DNA from 2 places in the Thioalkalivibrio thiocyanodenitrificans ARhD 1 genome. Region 1 is predicted to be linked to the other one. Evidence: predicted binding sites of a transcription regulator. Region 1 holds the regulator's gene; the other holds the start of a gene.
The links. The regulator FNR, encoded in region 1, switches genes on or off when oxygen is low (the NO sensors DNR and NnrR bind a similar motif). The targets are predictions, from matches to a motif close to TTGATNTANATCAA.
Positions count from the first base shown of each region.

Region 2: THITHI_RS18305 (HPP family protein) is a predicted target of FNR. The motif match lies at 4,504-4,517, and genes of this name have one in related genera.

Region 1 is NZ_KB900536.1:2,539,032-2,546,450, forward strand. Features, by position in the region: gene THITHI_RS0112080 (cytochrome c biogenesis protein ResB) at 1-813, opposite strand, end outside; gene THITHI_RS0112085 (c-type cytochrome) at 1,015-1,632, opposite strand; gene yihA (ribosome biogenesis GTP-binding protein YihA/YsxC) at 1,881-2,477, shown strand; gene pip (prolyl aminopeptidase) at 2,929-3,879, shown strand; gene dtd (D-aminoacyl-tRNA deacylase) at 3,876-4,313, shown strand; gene fnr (fumarate/nitrate reduction transcriptional regulator Fnr) at 4,398-5,162, opposite strand; gene hisB (imidazoleglycerol-phosphate dehydratase HisB) at 5,327-5,920, shown strand; gene hisH (imidazole glycerol phosphate synthase subunit HisH) at 5,977-6,633, shown strand; gene hisA (1-(5-phosphoribosyl)-5-[(5-phosphoribosylamino)methylideneamino]imidazole-4-carboxamide isomerase) at 6,654-7,382, shown strand.
Region 2 is NZ_KB900536.1:448,624-456,042, reverse strand. Features, by position in the region: gene THITHI_RS0102035 (glycoside hydrolase family 57 protein) at 1-423, opposite strand, end outside; gene glgC (glucose-1-phosphate adenylyltransferase) at 413-1,678, opposite strand; gene glgB (1,4-alpha-glucan branching protein GlgB) at 1,845-4,028, shown strand; tRNA gene THITHI_RS0102020 (tRNA-Ala) at 4,219-4,294, shown strand; gene THITHI_RS18305 (HPP family protein) at 4,605-5,471, shown strand; gene THITHI_RS0102010 (ABC-type transport auxiliary lipoprotein family protein) at 5,460-6,113, opposite strand; gene THITHI_RS0102005 (MlaD family protein) at 6,110-7,117, opposite strand; gene THITHI_RS0102000 (ABC transporter ATP-binding protein) at 7,152-7,419, opposite strand, start outside.

The DNA.
Region 1 (7,419 bases):
GCGGAACTCCCTGACCTCGATGCGGAACGGCAGTTCCTGAACCACGTAGCCGTCGCGCACGGTGATGAAGATGATGCCCGCGCTCTGTCCTTCGGCCAGTTCCACGCCGCCCCGGAAGGAAGGGTTGTTCGGCCCGAGGCGGCTGATCGCCGGCACCCGGGAGGCCGGGAGGTCGCGGGTTTCCACCACCAGGCGGCCGGTGAGTTCGGCCAGTTTCAGGGGCATCCGTCCGTCGAGCACGGCGCCCACGCAGATCACCACGATGGCCACGTGGGTGAACAGATACCCCATGCGGTTGGCGGCCCCCTTCATGGCGGACAGGATCTGATGGTCGCCGTGATCCTTGACCCGGACCCGGTAACCCCGGCTGGTGAGCGCGCGCCGGGCCCGGTCCAGCACGGCATCGGGAGGCGTTTCCAGGTCGGCGCTGACGCTGTGGCGGATGCTGCGCAGCGACTTTTCCTTGACCGCCACCCGGAACTGCCGCATGTCGCGGATCATGGTCGGGGTATGCCGATACACGCACACGCTGGTGGAGACCACCAGGAAGGCCACGATGGCCAGAAACCAGCCGGCGGAGTACACGTCGTAAAGACCCATGCCGGCGAAGATCTCGTGCCAGAACGGCCCGAAATTGAGCAGGTACTCCTGGTAGGGGCGATGCTGCTCCAGCACCGTGCCGATGATCGAGGCAATGCCGACCGCCACCAGCAGCGTGATGGCCAGGTTCATGGAACCCAGAAACTCCAGCACGATGGCCGCGGTGGTCCGCCCCCTTCGCCGGGGTCGGGTGTCAACGGTGGTACTGCTCATTGTCTGTTTTCGCGTGTCTCTTCAACCGATAGGGGCGACCACCGTTGGCGGGCGGCCTGCGCCCGCGGGAACCCCGGCGCCAATGGATTGGACTGCATTCCGGTCACAAGTTCACCCCCATGGCCGGGGGCCGGATCCGCAGAGACAACAAAGGGTGGCCGCAAGGCCACCCTCGTCGCATACCCGCCGGATCCGGAAGGCTCAGTCGCGCCGGAGACCCGCCATGAACTCGGAGACGGCCTGGATCTCCTCGTCGGTCATGCGCCGGGCGATGTTGCGCATCATGCGACCGGCATCGTTGGCACGCGAGCTGTCCCGGAACTGACGCAGCTGGTTGGCGTTGTACTGGGCATGCTGGCCAGCCACCCTGGGGAACATGGCGGCCGGGTTGCCGTCGCCCGCCGGCCCGTGGCAGGCGATGCAGGCCGCCACGCCGGTGGCCGCATTGCCGCCGCGATAGAGGGCGCCGCCGAGGTCCACCATGGCTTCGTCCGCGGTGCCGGCACTGGCGGTCTGGGAGGCAAAGTAGGCCGCCAGATCGCGCATGTCCTGCTCGCTCAGGTTTGCCACCTGGCCCGCCATCAGCGGATCCTGCCGGCGACCTTGCTTGTAATCCGACAGCTGCTTGTACAGGTAGGCCTCCCCCTGGCCGGCCAGCTTCGGCCACTCGGGGTTGACGCTGTTGCCGTCCGCGCCATGGCAGGCGGCGCAGGCGCCGGACAGTTCCTGGCCGCGGTTCGGATCACCGGCATCCGCCAGCAGGGGGGCGGACATGGACAGTCCGAGGGCGGCAAGCGCAATCAGGGCATACGTCTTCATCGTGGATTTACTCCTGAACACCATCAAAACAGGGAAGGATCGACCCGGCCGGCCTGCCGGATCCGGGCGAACCCGGCAGGCCGCTCACGCGCGCCGGATCAGTCTCGGTTCGGCTGGCTGAAAACCCCGGCGGCATCCATGACCATTGACCGGGGCCTTGTGGTTGTCGAAAAATGGCGCACTGTATATCACAAATCACCCGTACCCGCAAAAGCACGAGGGGCGCTGCCCCGGGTCTGGAGCAGCCCTTGAATCCCTTCTACCGACAGGCCCGGTATCTCATCAGCGCCTCGCGCATCCAGGGGCTTCCGCCCGACGAGGGTCGGGAGGTGGCCTTCGCCGGCCGGTCCAATGCCGGCAAGTCCAGCGCCATCAACGTGTTATGCGACCAGAAGGCGCTCGCCCGCACCAGCAAGACGCCCGGCCGAACGCAGATGATCAACTTTTTTGCCCTGGACGACCGGCGCCGTCTGGTGGATCTGCCGGGCTACGGTTACGCGAAGGTGCCGGCCGCCATGCGCGCGGCCTGGCAGCGGCTCATGTCGCGCTATCTGGGTGAGCGGCAAAGCCTGGCGGGGCTGGTGGTGGTGATGGATATCCGTCGTCCGCTGACGGCACAGGACTGGGAGATGCTCGGCTGGGCTGCCGAGCGGCATCTGCCCGTGCATGTTCTGCTGACCAAGGCCGACAAACTGCGCCGGGGTCCGGCCATGGATACCGCCCGGGCAGTGGCCGACGCCCTGGGCGAGGCCGGTATCGAGGCGACCGTCCAGCCATTCTCCGCCCTCAGGCGCGAGGGGGTGGACGATGCCCACGGCATCCTCGATGCATGGCTGGGAATCTGACGGGCAAAAAAAACCCCGGCACCTTCCTGGCGCCGGGGCCAGGCCATCCTGGCCCATTGGTGATATGAAGCTCCCTGGTGACGTCCTGCCACGACCGGACGCCGGCGTCCTGCCGATGACTGTCCGGGTCTCCTGGACCCTCCCTCCGTGGCTTCCATGAAGATGATCCGCCATCCGCCATACCCGCGAAAGCCGGAGAAACCGGGTAATTGTGAGGTTGGTCCACATTTGGTTGTAGGATTCCGCCTACGCTCGCGCCGGGGTGAGCCCGGATCGGCTCCTGTCCGGCCACCGCTTGCCACGGGGCGTGGCGGCGCAGCCCGTCGGGTGGTCGGCGTCACGGGGTGGTGAGATGTAGGGGTTCGAGAGGCTATGATGGAGATCCCTTGCCGGTTCGAAGGCGAAACTCTGCCTTCGGGCGGGACGATCATCCCTGTTGCCGGAATCAGCCATGAAGAGCCTCTATCCGCCCATCGAACCGCACCGCGTCGAAACCCTGGCGGTGGATGACATCCACCGCTTGCATCTGGAGACCTGCGGCAACGCCGGCGGCCTCCCCGTGGTGTTCCTCCATGGCGGTCCCGGGTCCGGGTGCGAGCCCTGGCACCGGCGTTTCTTCGATCCCGCCCGCTACCGGATCGTGCTGTTCGACCAGCGGGGATGCGGGCACTCCCGGCCGCATGCGGCGCTCGAGGGCAACACCACGGCGCACCTGGTGGCGGACATGGAGTGCATCCGGGAGCACCTGGGCATCGATCGCTGGGTGGTCTTCGGGGGTTCCTGGGGTTCCACCCTGGCGCTGGCCTATGCAGAGGCCCATCCCGAGCGGGTGCTGGGGCTGGTGCTGCGGGGCATCTTCCTGTGCCGCCCCCGGGACATCCGCTGGTTCTACCAGGACGGTGCCGGCCGGCTGTTTCCGGACTACTGGGACGACTACCTGGCGCCCATTCCCGAGGCGGAGCGCGATGACATGGTCGCCGCCTACTACCGGCGCCTGACGGGGCAGGACGAGGTGGCCCGGATGGCGGCGGCCAAGGCGTGGTCGGAGTGGGAGGGTCGCACGGCCACCCTGCTGCCCAACCCGTCGGTGGTTGCCCATTTCCAGGATCCCCACGTGGCGCTCAGCCTGGCCCGGATCGAGTGTCACTACTTCATGAACGATGCCTTCCTGGAACCGGATCAACTGTTGCGCGACGCCCATCGCCTGGCGGATATCCCCGGCACCATCGTGCATGGCCGCTACGACGTGGTGTGTCCCCTGGATCAGGCCCACGCCCTGCATCGGGTCTGGCCCCGGGCCGGGTTCGAGATCATCGCCGATGCCGGACATTCCGCCGGCGAGCCGGGGATCGTGGACGCCCTGATCCGGGCCACCGATGCATTGGCGGAGCGCCTGGCTTGATCGGCCTGTTGCAGCGGGTGACCGGGGCGTCGGTGCGGGTGGAAGGCGAAACGGTGGGCGAGATCGGTCCGGGTGTGCTGGCACTGGTGGGGGTGCGGCGGGGCGATACCGGGGCGCGGGCGGAGCGCCTGCTGGAACGGATCCTGGGTTACCGGATGTTCGAGGATGGGGCCGGGCGCATGAACCTCAGCCTGCGCGACGTCGGAGGCGGCCTGCTGCTGGTGCCCCAGTTCACCCTGGCCGCCGACACCCGCAAAGGCATGCGGGCCAGTTTCACGCCCGCCGCAGACCCGGACACCGGGCGCATGCTCTTCGAGGCGCTGGTGGCGCGGGCCCGCGAGGTGTATCCCGGGGTGGCCGCCGGGCGCTTTGGCGCGCACATGCAGGTGAGTCTCGTGAACGACGGCCCGGTCACGTTCTGGATCGAGGGGTGAGGAAGGCGATTCAAGATTTAAAATTCAAAGTTCAAAAGGAAGGGCCTCCCTCTTGAATCTTGAATTTTGAACTTTGAATCGCCTTTATCCGCGATGCTTGTCCGAGTGGGGTTCGTCCACGCTCTGGGCGCCGGCCACCTGGTGCATGCGGTCCATGTCCAGGATCTCCACCAGCTTGCGGTCCACGGACAGCAGGCCGCTCTCCTGGAACCGGGTGAACAGCCGGCTGACCGTCTCCACCGCCAGACCCAGGTAGTTGGCGATGTCGTTGCGTGACATGGTCAGGTTGAACTCCTGGCGGGAGAAACCCCGTTCCCCGAAGCGGCTGGACAGGCTCAACAGGAAGGCGGCCAGCCGCGCGTCGGAGGATTTCTTGGCCAGAAGGGTCATCAGGTGCTCGTCGGTCTGGATCTCCCGACTCATGATGCGAAACAGCTGCCGCTGGAGACCAGGCACCCTGCCGGAGAGCTCCTCCAGGCGGTCGAAGGGGATCTCGCACACGGAAGTGGTCTCCAGCGCGCGCGCGGCGCACGGGTGTGTCCCCTCGCTGATGGCGTCCAGGCCCAGGAGTTCTCCGGGCAGGTGAAAGCCGGTGACCTGCTCCTGGCCGTCGTCGCTCAGGGCCGAGGTCTTGACCGAGCCTGAGCGCACCGCATAGAGCGCCTCCATGCGGTCGCCGGGACGGTACAGGTAGTCGCCCCGGTGCAGGGGCCGGCGCCGGTTGATGATCTTCTCCAGGGACTCGAGCTCCTCATTGGTGATACCCATGGGAATGCACAGGTCGTGGAGGCTGCAAGCGCTGCAGGCCTGCTTGAGTCCGTGAAGGTCGACGATATTCGAGGATGGCATTCGCTCGGTTCCCGTGGCTTGGGGCGGCGCAACGGCAGCCGCATACTCAAGATACCCGAGCCTTGACATCCCCACAACCTGTCCCGGAGTGATAGGGCGTGTAAGCACAGGCGCCTGTGCTATGATGACAACCCGTTACAATCCTGCGGATTTCCTGCATCACCATGTCCAAGCGAATCGCCGAGGTCTCCCGCGATACCCTGGAAACCCGGATCCGGGCCCGGGTCAATCTGGATGGCCAGGGCCGGGGCCAGTTCAGCACGGGCGTACCCTTCCTGGAGCACATGCTGGACCAGGTGGCCCGGCACGGGGTCATGGACCTCGAGATCGACGCCGAAGGGGACCTGCACATCGATGCCCACCACACGGTGGAGGACATCGGAATCACCCTGGGTCAGGCCATGGCGAAGGCGCTGGGCGACAGGAAGGGCATCCGCCGCTACGGGCACGCCTACGTGCCCCTGGACGAGGCGCTGTCCCGCGTGGTGGTGGATTTCTCCGGCCGTCCCGGCCTGGAATACCACGTGGATTATCCCCGGGCGCGCATCGGCGAGTTCGATGTGGACCTGTTCGGCGAGTTCTTCCAGGGCTTCGTCAATCATGCTGCCGTGACGCTGCATATCGACAATCTGCGCGGGCAGAACGCCCATCATGTGGCGGAGACCGTCTTCAAGGCCTTCGGCCGGGCGCTGCGCATGGCGGCGGAAGCGGACCCGCGTATCCCGGGGGCCACGCCCTCCACCAAGGGCAGCCTCTGAGAGGGCCCGCACGGACTCATCCATCCAGTCATCGCAGATTCCCGGATCCTCGCAGAATGAACACCGTGGCAGTGGTCGATTACGGCATGGGCAACGTGCGCTCCGTGGTCAAGGCGCTGGAGCACGTGGCGCCGGCAGGTACCCGCGTATCGCTGACCGACAGCCCCGAGGTGATTCTGGATGCCGAACGGGTGGTCTTTCCGGGCCAGGGGGCCGCACGGGACTGCATGGCCGCGTTGACCGCCCGGGGGCTCGACGAGGCGCTGCGCCGCACCGCCGCTGATCGCCCCTTTCTCGGCGTCTGCATGGGCATGCAGGTGCTGGTGGACTATAGTGAGGAGAATGGTGGCACCCGGTGTCTGGGCGTGCTCCCGGGCCAGGTGCGATTTTTCGGAGAGGATCTGCAGGAGGCCGGGGGTGGCCCCCGGCTGAAGATTCCCCACATGGGCTGGAACCAGGTGCATCAGATCATGGAACATCCCCTGTGGCGCGATATCGCCCAGGACAGCCGCTTCTATTTCGTGCACAGCTATCATCTGCAGGCCGGCGATCCAGCCCTGGTGGCGGCCACCACCGAGTATGGCATTCGTTTTACGTCGGCCATCGCAAGGGACAACATCTTCGCCATTCAGTGCCATCCCGAGAAGAGTGCGGCCCCGGGGCTCACCCTGCTCAGGAATTTCATGCGCTGGGATGGCAAGGGGTCATCATGACTTTCGTGGGAGAAACAGGCATGTTGGTGATACCGGCCATTGACCTCAAGGACGGCAAGTGCGTGCGTCTGCGTCAGGGCAAGATGGATGATGCGACCGTTTTTTCCGACGACCCGGTGGAAGTGGCCGGTCGCTGGCTGGATGCCGGGGCCCGGCGTCTGCACGTGGTGGATCTGGACGGTGCCGTCTCCGGTGAACCGCGTAACGCCGGCATCATCAGCGAGATTGTGGCGAAATACCCGGATCTGCCCGTGCAGGTGGGCGGCGGCATCCGCGACGACGATACAGTGCAGGTCTACCTGGATGCCGGCGTACAGTGGGTGATCATCGGCACCAAGGCGGTGAGCGCGCCGCATTTCGTCAATGACCTGTGCCTGGAATTCCCGGGGCGGATCATCGTCGGCCTGGATGCGAAGGACGGCAAGGTGGCCATCGACGGATGGTCCAAGCTGTCCAATCACGACGTGGTCGACATGGCCATGCACTTCGAGCAGGACGGGGTGGCCGCCATCGTCTATACCGACATCTCCCGCGACGGCATGATGCAGGGGGTGAACGTGGACGCCACCGTCAAACTTGCCCAGGCGGTGCATGTGCCGGTGATCGCCTCCGGCGGGGTCACCGATCTGGAGGATATCCGGCGCCTGTGCGCGGTCAGCGAGGAAGGCATCGACGGGGTGATCGTCGGCCGCGCCCTCTATGAAGGCACCATTGATCTTGCCGAGGCCCAGAAGGTCGCCGACCAATAGGGGGCGGGATGCGAGCGGCGGGTCCGCCCCCCTACCG
Region 2 (7,419 bases), 2.1 Mb from region 1:
GGCCATCTGCACCAGAACGTGAAAGTGCGGAAACGGCTCGATCAGATGCTTGTGATTGGCATGGAGGCAGGCTTCCGCCAGGGCCCTGCGCCCGGCCGGATCGTCGGGCATATGGTCGCCGGCCAGGGCCGACAGCAGGGGATCCCGGATCTCCTCGCCCCGCGCCAGATGGTCCCGCACCTGCGCGGCGTAGTCTTCGATCTGCTCCAGCAGCACCGGGGCGAAGTTGACCACTGCCCGCGCATCCGGGGCCGCCTCCAGGTGGGCCGCCATGTCCACGTAATCCTTGATGGCGTGAAGGTAGGTCCAGGGCAGCGCGTAGCGGCGGTTCTCCACATCCCGGTACTGGGGCTGATGCATATGCCAGCACAGCACGACCCTGAGCGGCCGGCCGGCCGCCCTTCGCGCGTGCTCAGCGCACATAGCGTTCGCCGGTACCCAGCATCTCGGGCGTGACCACCACCACCCCGCCCGGCGACACGTAGAAGCGCCGTGCATCCTCGGCGGGGTCCTCGCCGATCACCGTGCCTTCCGGGATCCGGCAGCCCTTGTCGATGACCGCCCTGGTGATACGGCAGTAGCGGCCCACCTCCACGTTGGGCAGTACCACGCTGTCCTGCACCTGGGCGTAGGAGTTGACCAGCACATTGGAGAACAGCAGGGAGTGGCGGACCGTCGCGCCGGAGATGATGCACCCCCCCGAGACCATGGAGTCCACCGCCGTGCCGCGCCGGTCCTCGTCGTCGAACACGAACTTCGCCGGCGGAAGCTGCTCCTGATAGGTCCAGATGGGCCAGTCCATGTCGTAGAGATTGAGCTCGGGCGTCACACCGATCAGTTCCAGGTTGGATTCCCAGTAGGCATCGATGGTGCCCACGTCGCGCCAGTACGCCTGGCTGCCGGTCTGGGTGTCACGAAACGGATACGCCATCACGCGATAGGGCCCGATCACGCTGGGGATGATGTCCTTGCCGAAATCCCGGCTCGAACCCGGTGTATCGGCATCCTTGATCAACTGCTCGAACAGGAACTGCGTGTTGAACACGTAGATGCCCATGGAGGCCAGGGCACGATCCGGCCGACCGGGCATGGCTGCGGGCTGTTCGGGTTTCTCCGCGAATTCGCGCACGCGCCCGTTCTCGTTGACGGCCATGACGCCGAAGGCCCTTGCCGTATCCAGATCCACTTCCAGGCACCCCACGGTCATGTCGGCGCCCGTTTCCACGTGATAGGCGATCATGTCGCCGTAGTCCATCTTGTAGATGTGATCGCCCGCAAGGATCAGCACATAGCCGGGCGCGTGCTGGCGGATGATGTCCAGGTTCTGGTAGACCGCGTCCGCCGTACCCAGATACCAGGAGGTCTCGATGCGTTGCTGCGCCGGCAGCAGTTCGATGAACTCCCCGAACTCGCCGCGCAAAAAGCCCCACCCCTTCTGTATGTGCTGAATCAGCGAGTGGGCCTTGTACTGGGTCAACACCCCCACCTGCCGGATGCCGGAATTGATGCAGTTGGAGAGGGGGAAATCGATGATCCGGAACTTGCCGCCGAAAGGCACCGCCGGCTTGGCGCGCCACATGGTCAGTTGCTTGAGGCGGGATCCCCGGCCGCCCGCGAGGATGAGCGCCAGCGTGTCCCGCGTGATACGACTGACGAAGCGCTGGGATTGTGCTTTCATAGCCCTTGAGTGCTCCTTTCAGTGGGGCGGCTTCGGGTCGTCACGGGCATGTTAAGCTGCCGGGAGGAACGGCCACGGATGACCGGGGCGTCATTGCGCATGATGCGCATCCTCGATTGCAATTCTATTACATTTGCCATCTGGCGGCAGGATCCTCGGAGCAAAAATGTCGGTCACCACCAAGATCATCATCCCACCGGAAGTTCAAAGAGTTCTTGATGCCCGTCATCACGATCCCTTCGCCGTGCTCGGACGCCATCCGCTTGATGGACAGAGCTTGGTTCGGGCCCTGTTGCCTCGGGCCGTCGAGGCCTGGGTGGTGGAGGCGTCCGACGCACCCATGCAGCGGCTGGACGACACGGACCTGTTCCAGTGGCAGGGCGACTCACTGCCCGACCGGCCCTACCGTATCCGCTGGAGTGACGGCCACGGGCACGAGCAGGTGGCCTATGACCCCTACGCCTTCGCCCCACAGACGCCCGATTTCGACGTTCACCTGTTCAATGAAGGCCGCCACTGGCATGCCTACCGCATCATGGGCGCCCACAGTCACACCGTGGACGATGTGGAGGGCGTGCGATTCGCCGTGTGGGCGCCGGGTGCGGAGCGGGTCAGCGTGGTAGGCGATTTCAACCGCTGGGACGGGCGAGTGCACCCCATGCGGGTGCGGGGCGGAAGCGGCATCTGGGAACTTTTCATCCCCGGCCTGGAGCCCGGTTGCCTCTACAAGTACGAGATCCGCAACCGGGATACGGGCGAGATCCTGATCAAGACCGACCCTTATGGGCAACAGTTCGAGCTGCGTCCGAGAACCGCCGGCGTGGTGCCCGCTCCGGACCGGTACGACTGGGGTGACAGCGACTGGCTCGCCGCGCGCCACGGGGACCAGTGGCTGCATCGCCCCATGTCCATCTACGAGGTGCACCTGGGGTCCTGGAAGCGGGGTCCCGAAGGGGAGTTTCTCGGCTATCGGGAACTGGCGCATGCACTTGTGGACTACGTGAAAGCAATGGGGTTCACCCACATCGAACTGCTGCCCATCACCGAGCATCCCTTCGACGCCTCCTGGGGCTACCAGACCACCGGGTACTACGCCCCCACGAGCCGATTCGGGACCCCCGACGAATTCCGCTATTTCGTCGACCACTGTCACGAAAACGGCATCGGCGTGCTGCTCGACTGGGCGCCCGGCCATTTCCCCAAAGACCGCCATGCCCTGGCCCGCTTCGACGGCTCGGCCCTCTACGAGCATGAGGACCCCCGCAAGGGCGAACACCGTGAGTGGGGGACCCTGATCTTCAACTACGGCAGGAACGAGGTCCGGAACTTTCTCGTCTCCAGTGCCCTGTACTGGGTGGAGGAATTCCACATCGACGGCCTGCGGGTGGATGCGGTGGCCTCCATGCTCTACCTGGACTATTCCCGCGAAGCGGGGGAGTGGGAGCCGAACCGCTACGGGGGCAACGAGAACCTGGAGGCCATCGATTTCATCCGGGAACTGAACAACGTGGTGCAGGGACAGCATCCCGGCGCACTGATCGTCGCGGAGGAATCCACCTCATGGCCCCAGGTGACACGGCCCACCTGGCTGGGCGGCCTGGGATTCTCCATGAAGTGGAACATGGGCTGGATGCACGACACCCTGGAGTACTTCGGGAAGGATCCGATACATCGGCACTTCCATCACGACCAGCTCACCTTCGGCCTGCTGTACGCCTTCACGGAAAACTTTGTCCTGCCCTTCTCTCATGACGAGGTGGTGCACGGCAAGCGCTCCCTGCTCTACCGGATGCCGGGCGACGAATGGCAACGCTTCGCCAATCTGCGCCTCCTCTATACCTACATGTGGGCCTACCCGGGCAAGAAGCTGCTGTTCATGGGTTCCGAGTTCGGCCAGGGCGATGAATGGGATGCAGCCGGCCAGTTGGACTGGTATCTGCTGGACTTCCCGCCGCACCAGGGCATCGGAGCCCTGGTCTCGGACCTCAACCGCCTCTACCGCGAGGTCCCCGCCCTGCACCGGCTCGATTTCGACTGGCCGGGATTCGAGTGGATCGACTGTCACGACGCGGCACAATCGGTGCTGAGTTTCCTGCGCAGGGCGGACGACGATCTGGTCATCGTGGCCCTGAATTTCACCCCTGTCCCCCGCGAGGGCTATCGGATCGGCGTACCCCGGCCGGGCACCTATCGGGTGCTCCTCAATTCCGACTCCGAACACTATGGGGGCAGCAACGCGGGCAATCCCGCCGCCCACAGCGAGGACATCCCCTGGATGGGACACCCCCATTCCATCGTGCTCACCCTGCCCCCATTGGGGGGCTTGATCCTGAGCGCCGGCGAAACCTGACCCCCGGTAGGAGCCCGGTCCTCCGGGCGATGGCCATGCATTGGCATATCGCCCACGGGAGCGGGATCCTGCAACTGACCGCTCCGGTCACAATACGATACGGCGCCTCGTCGATGGCAAAGCCCGGGCGACCGCCACTCACATCCGGGCTAGCCGTGGCATGAGGGCCCTTGTACAATGCGCTGCTTATGGGGCGGTAGCTCAGTTGGGAGAGCGCAGCAATCGCACTGCTGAGGTCGTGGGTTCGACTCCCATCCGCTCCACCATATTCGCATAAAATCAGGGGCTTAAAAGCCCATTTTCGTGCTGTTTGACAGCCGGGTGCATGTAAGGCAAACCTTCCTGCCCAAACCGGCTCTCTTCCAAAAACCGTCAGGGCGCGGCAGCCAGTAGCAGGGCCGCGCCATCTCCGCCGAGTCTGCCATCGGGTGCGGGTGATCACCCGGCCATGGACGGTCGGCATGGAATCATGTACTTTATGTACATCATTGTATTCCCTGGACAAATTCCCAGGCCGCGTGTTCCAGACCACTGCCGCGGCGCGGCCGTTGATCGTCGTTGAAAGGGGTTGCGCCCATGCAATCAAACCCGTCCTTCATCCGCAGACTGCGCCTGCTGGGCTCCAGCACCAATGCCGTGGGCTGGACCGAGATCCTCGTATCCGCCCTGAGCGCCACGCTGGGGATTCTGCTGGTCTACGTGGTAAGCGTCTGGTTTCTTGAGGGTCTTGCGGTGCTTTTCGTGGCGGCGTCCATGGGATCCTCCGCAGTGCTGTTGTTTGCCGTACCTCATGGAAGCATGTCGCAACCCTGGCCCCTGTTCGGCGGACATCTGATCTCCGGCCTGACCGGCGTGACCTGCGCCGTGCTGCTTCCCCAGCCGGCGCTCGCAGCGGCTCTGGCCGTGGGGCTCTCCATCGGGATGATGCAACTCTTCCGTTGCGTCCATGCGCCCGGCGGGGCGACAGCGCTCGCCGCGGCCCTGGGCGGCAGCACCGTCTACGGTATGGGCTACCTCTTCGTGGTGGCGCCGATCATGTTCAACGTACTGATCCTGTTCACGGCCGCGGTGGCGGCCAACTACCCCTTCCGGTGGCGCCGCTATCCGGTCGCACTGCTCTACCCCCATCACGAGGGCGAACCGCCGCAGACAGCACCACGCGAGGAGGACCTCTCCTGGGCCATCGAGCAGATGAACGTCATTGTCGACGTGACTGCGGAGGAACTCCACGAGATCGCGGAACGAGCCCTGGCCCACGCCCGGGAAGGTCAGTCAGAAAGCGTCACGCTGCGCCTGGGTCCGCGCCTGGTACGTGCCCACCGTCCGGGGGAGGCTCTGTCCGGTCCGGTGGCCGATGCCGGGCCCGAGGATGAGTCCCCGGTGGTGAGCCTGAAGCTCGTCCCGCAGGATGCACCTTCCGAGCCCGACGACTCACGGTCCTGAGGCCGGCTGCCCGCCAACCGCCCGGGCGACCTCGACTTCCAGCTCAGCCAGCGCCCGCGAGAAGGCCCGCGACATGGCCGTCACCCTGTCCTGTGCCGCCGCCGATGCCGCCCGCTCGCCGGCCTCGACGCGCGTGCTCAGCCGAACGTCCCGTTCCGGCCGCAATCCGGCGGACAGATGGGCACGGACGGTCAGGTGTGCCACCGGCTCACCGGGATCCCGCAGGTCCCAGTACAGGCGCGTCACCGACAGGTCGAGCCGGTAATCCGCGGCACCCGACAGCGCGGGAGGCACGACTTCCCGGAACACCCCGCTCTCCTGGAACCACTCCGTGACCACCCTCGACACCTGGTCCCGGGGACTGGTCAGCCAGAGATGATAGAAATCGCTCTCGTAACGCTGCGCCTCCACTTGGTAGACAAAGGCACGGCTTTCGAACTCGGGGGCGACCCGCACGGGTCCAAGTACCAGTCTGGACCCGTCCGGACCATGCGCCGTGGCTGCGGTACGCTGTACATCCAGGATAAAGTGCTGCTTCTCCGGCACGGGGCGCTGCAGATTCACGGCAATGGAACAGGCGCTCATGGAAAGGACCGTCAGCACGAACCCCATGTTCCGGAACCAGGACTGCACCCTGGTCATCGGGCCGTATCCTCTCGGCGCACCGGCGGGCTGCCCAGCAGAATCCCGGGATACATGGCCGCCTCCTCACTCAGGTCCCGCAACCGTTCGGACATGACCCGCAGGTTGTCCAGGATAATGACCAGATCGTGCTCGTGACCCAGCATGGTCCCCTCCAGTCCGGTGGCCGTACGTTCGATACTCTCCATGGCCCGTTCCAGAGCATTCATGCTTTCGTCGAATCGCGGACTCTCGGAGAGCGCGCGCAGGTTTGCCGCCGCCACACCCAGATCCCTTGGCACATCGGCCAACAGGGGCGACGACAAGAGATCGTCGAGGCGGCGGACGGCGGCCCGGGAACCGGTCAGCACGGCGATCAGCTCCTCGTTGATGCGCGAGACCTCCAGGGCACCAATGGCCGTTTCCAAACTGCCGAGCACCCGGTTCAGATTATCCACCACCCCCTCCACGTCCAGTTGATCCAGGCGCCGGCCGATACGATCGGCGTACTCGATGAACTGGGTCACGGTACCCGGCGCGGACGGCACATAGATGTTCTCCGGCACCCAGTCGATGGTGACCGGAATCTGCATCGCCGGATCCATGAAATCCAACTCCAGGAAATTGATCCCCGTCACGCCCTGCGGGGTCATGCGCACGCGCAGGCCCCGGTCGACCATGGTCTGAACCATCTCCGGCGTGGGCAGCCGCCCGCTCGCGCCGATCCGGTCCGCCCGGATCACGGCCTCGACCATCACGTACTGGTATCGCTCGGTGACAGGCAGATCCTGCTGATAGTATCCGTGGGTAAAACCGATCCGGCTGACCTCGCCGATGGTCACGCCGCGCAGCTTGACCGGGGCACCCACATCGAGGCCCTGGACGGACCCGTCGAAGTAGGTCTCCATGATCACACTGGGGCGGAAGAGGTTGCCGATCCCGAGCAGCAGCAGGACCAGGATGCCGGTGCCCAGGGCGATCACGATGAACAACCCCAGACGGAAATAACCGGCCCGGGTCTTCATGCGGACTGCCCCTTAACGAACCGGTACAGACGCTTCATGCCGCCTCCGATGCCTGGCGGTGGAAGAAGCGCCGGACCCTGGGATGGCGGGCATGCTCACGCAGCCAGCCGGGTTCCCCCTTGGCGATGATGCCCCGGCTTTCCGGATCCAGCATGATCACCCGATCCGCGATGATGTGGACGCTGGCCATCTCGTGGCTGACCACCACGAAGGTCATGCCCAGGATCGAAGACAGCCGCAGGATCAGCTGATCCAGATCGGCGGATGTGACCGGATCCAGTCCCGCGGACGGCTCGTCGAGA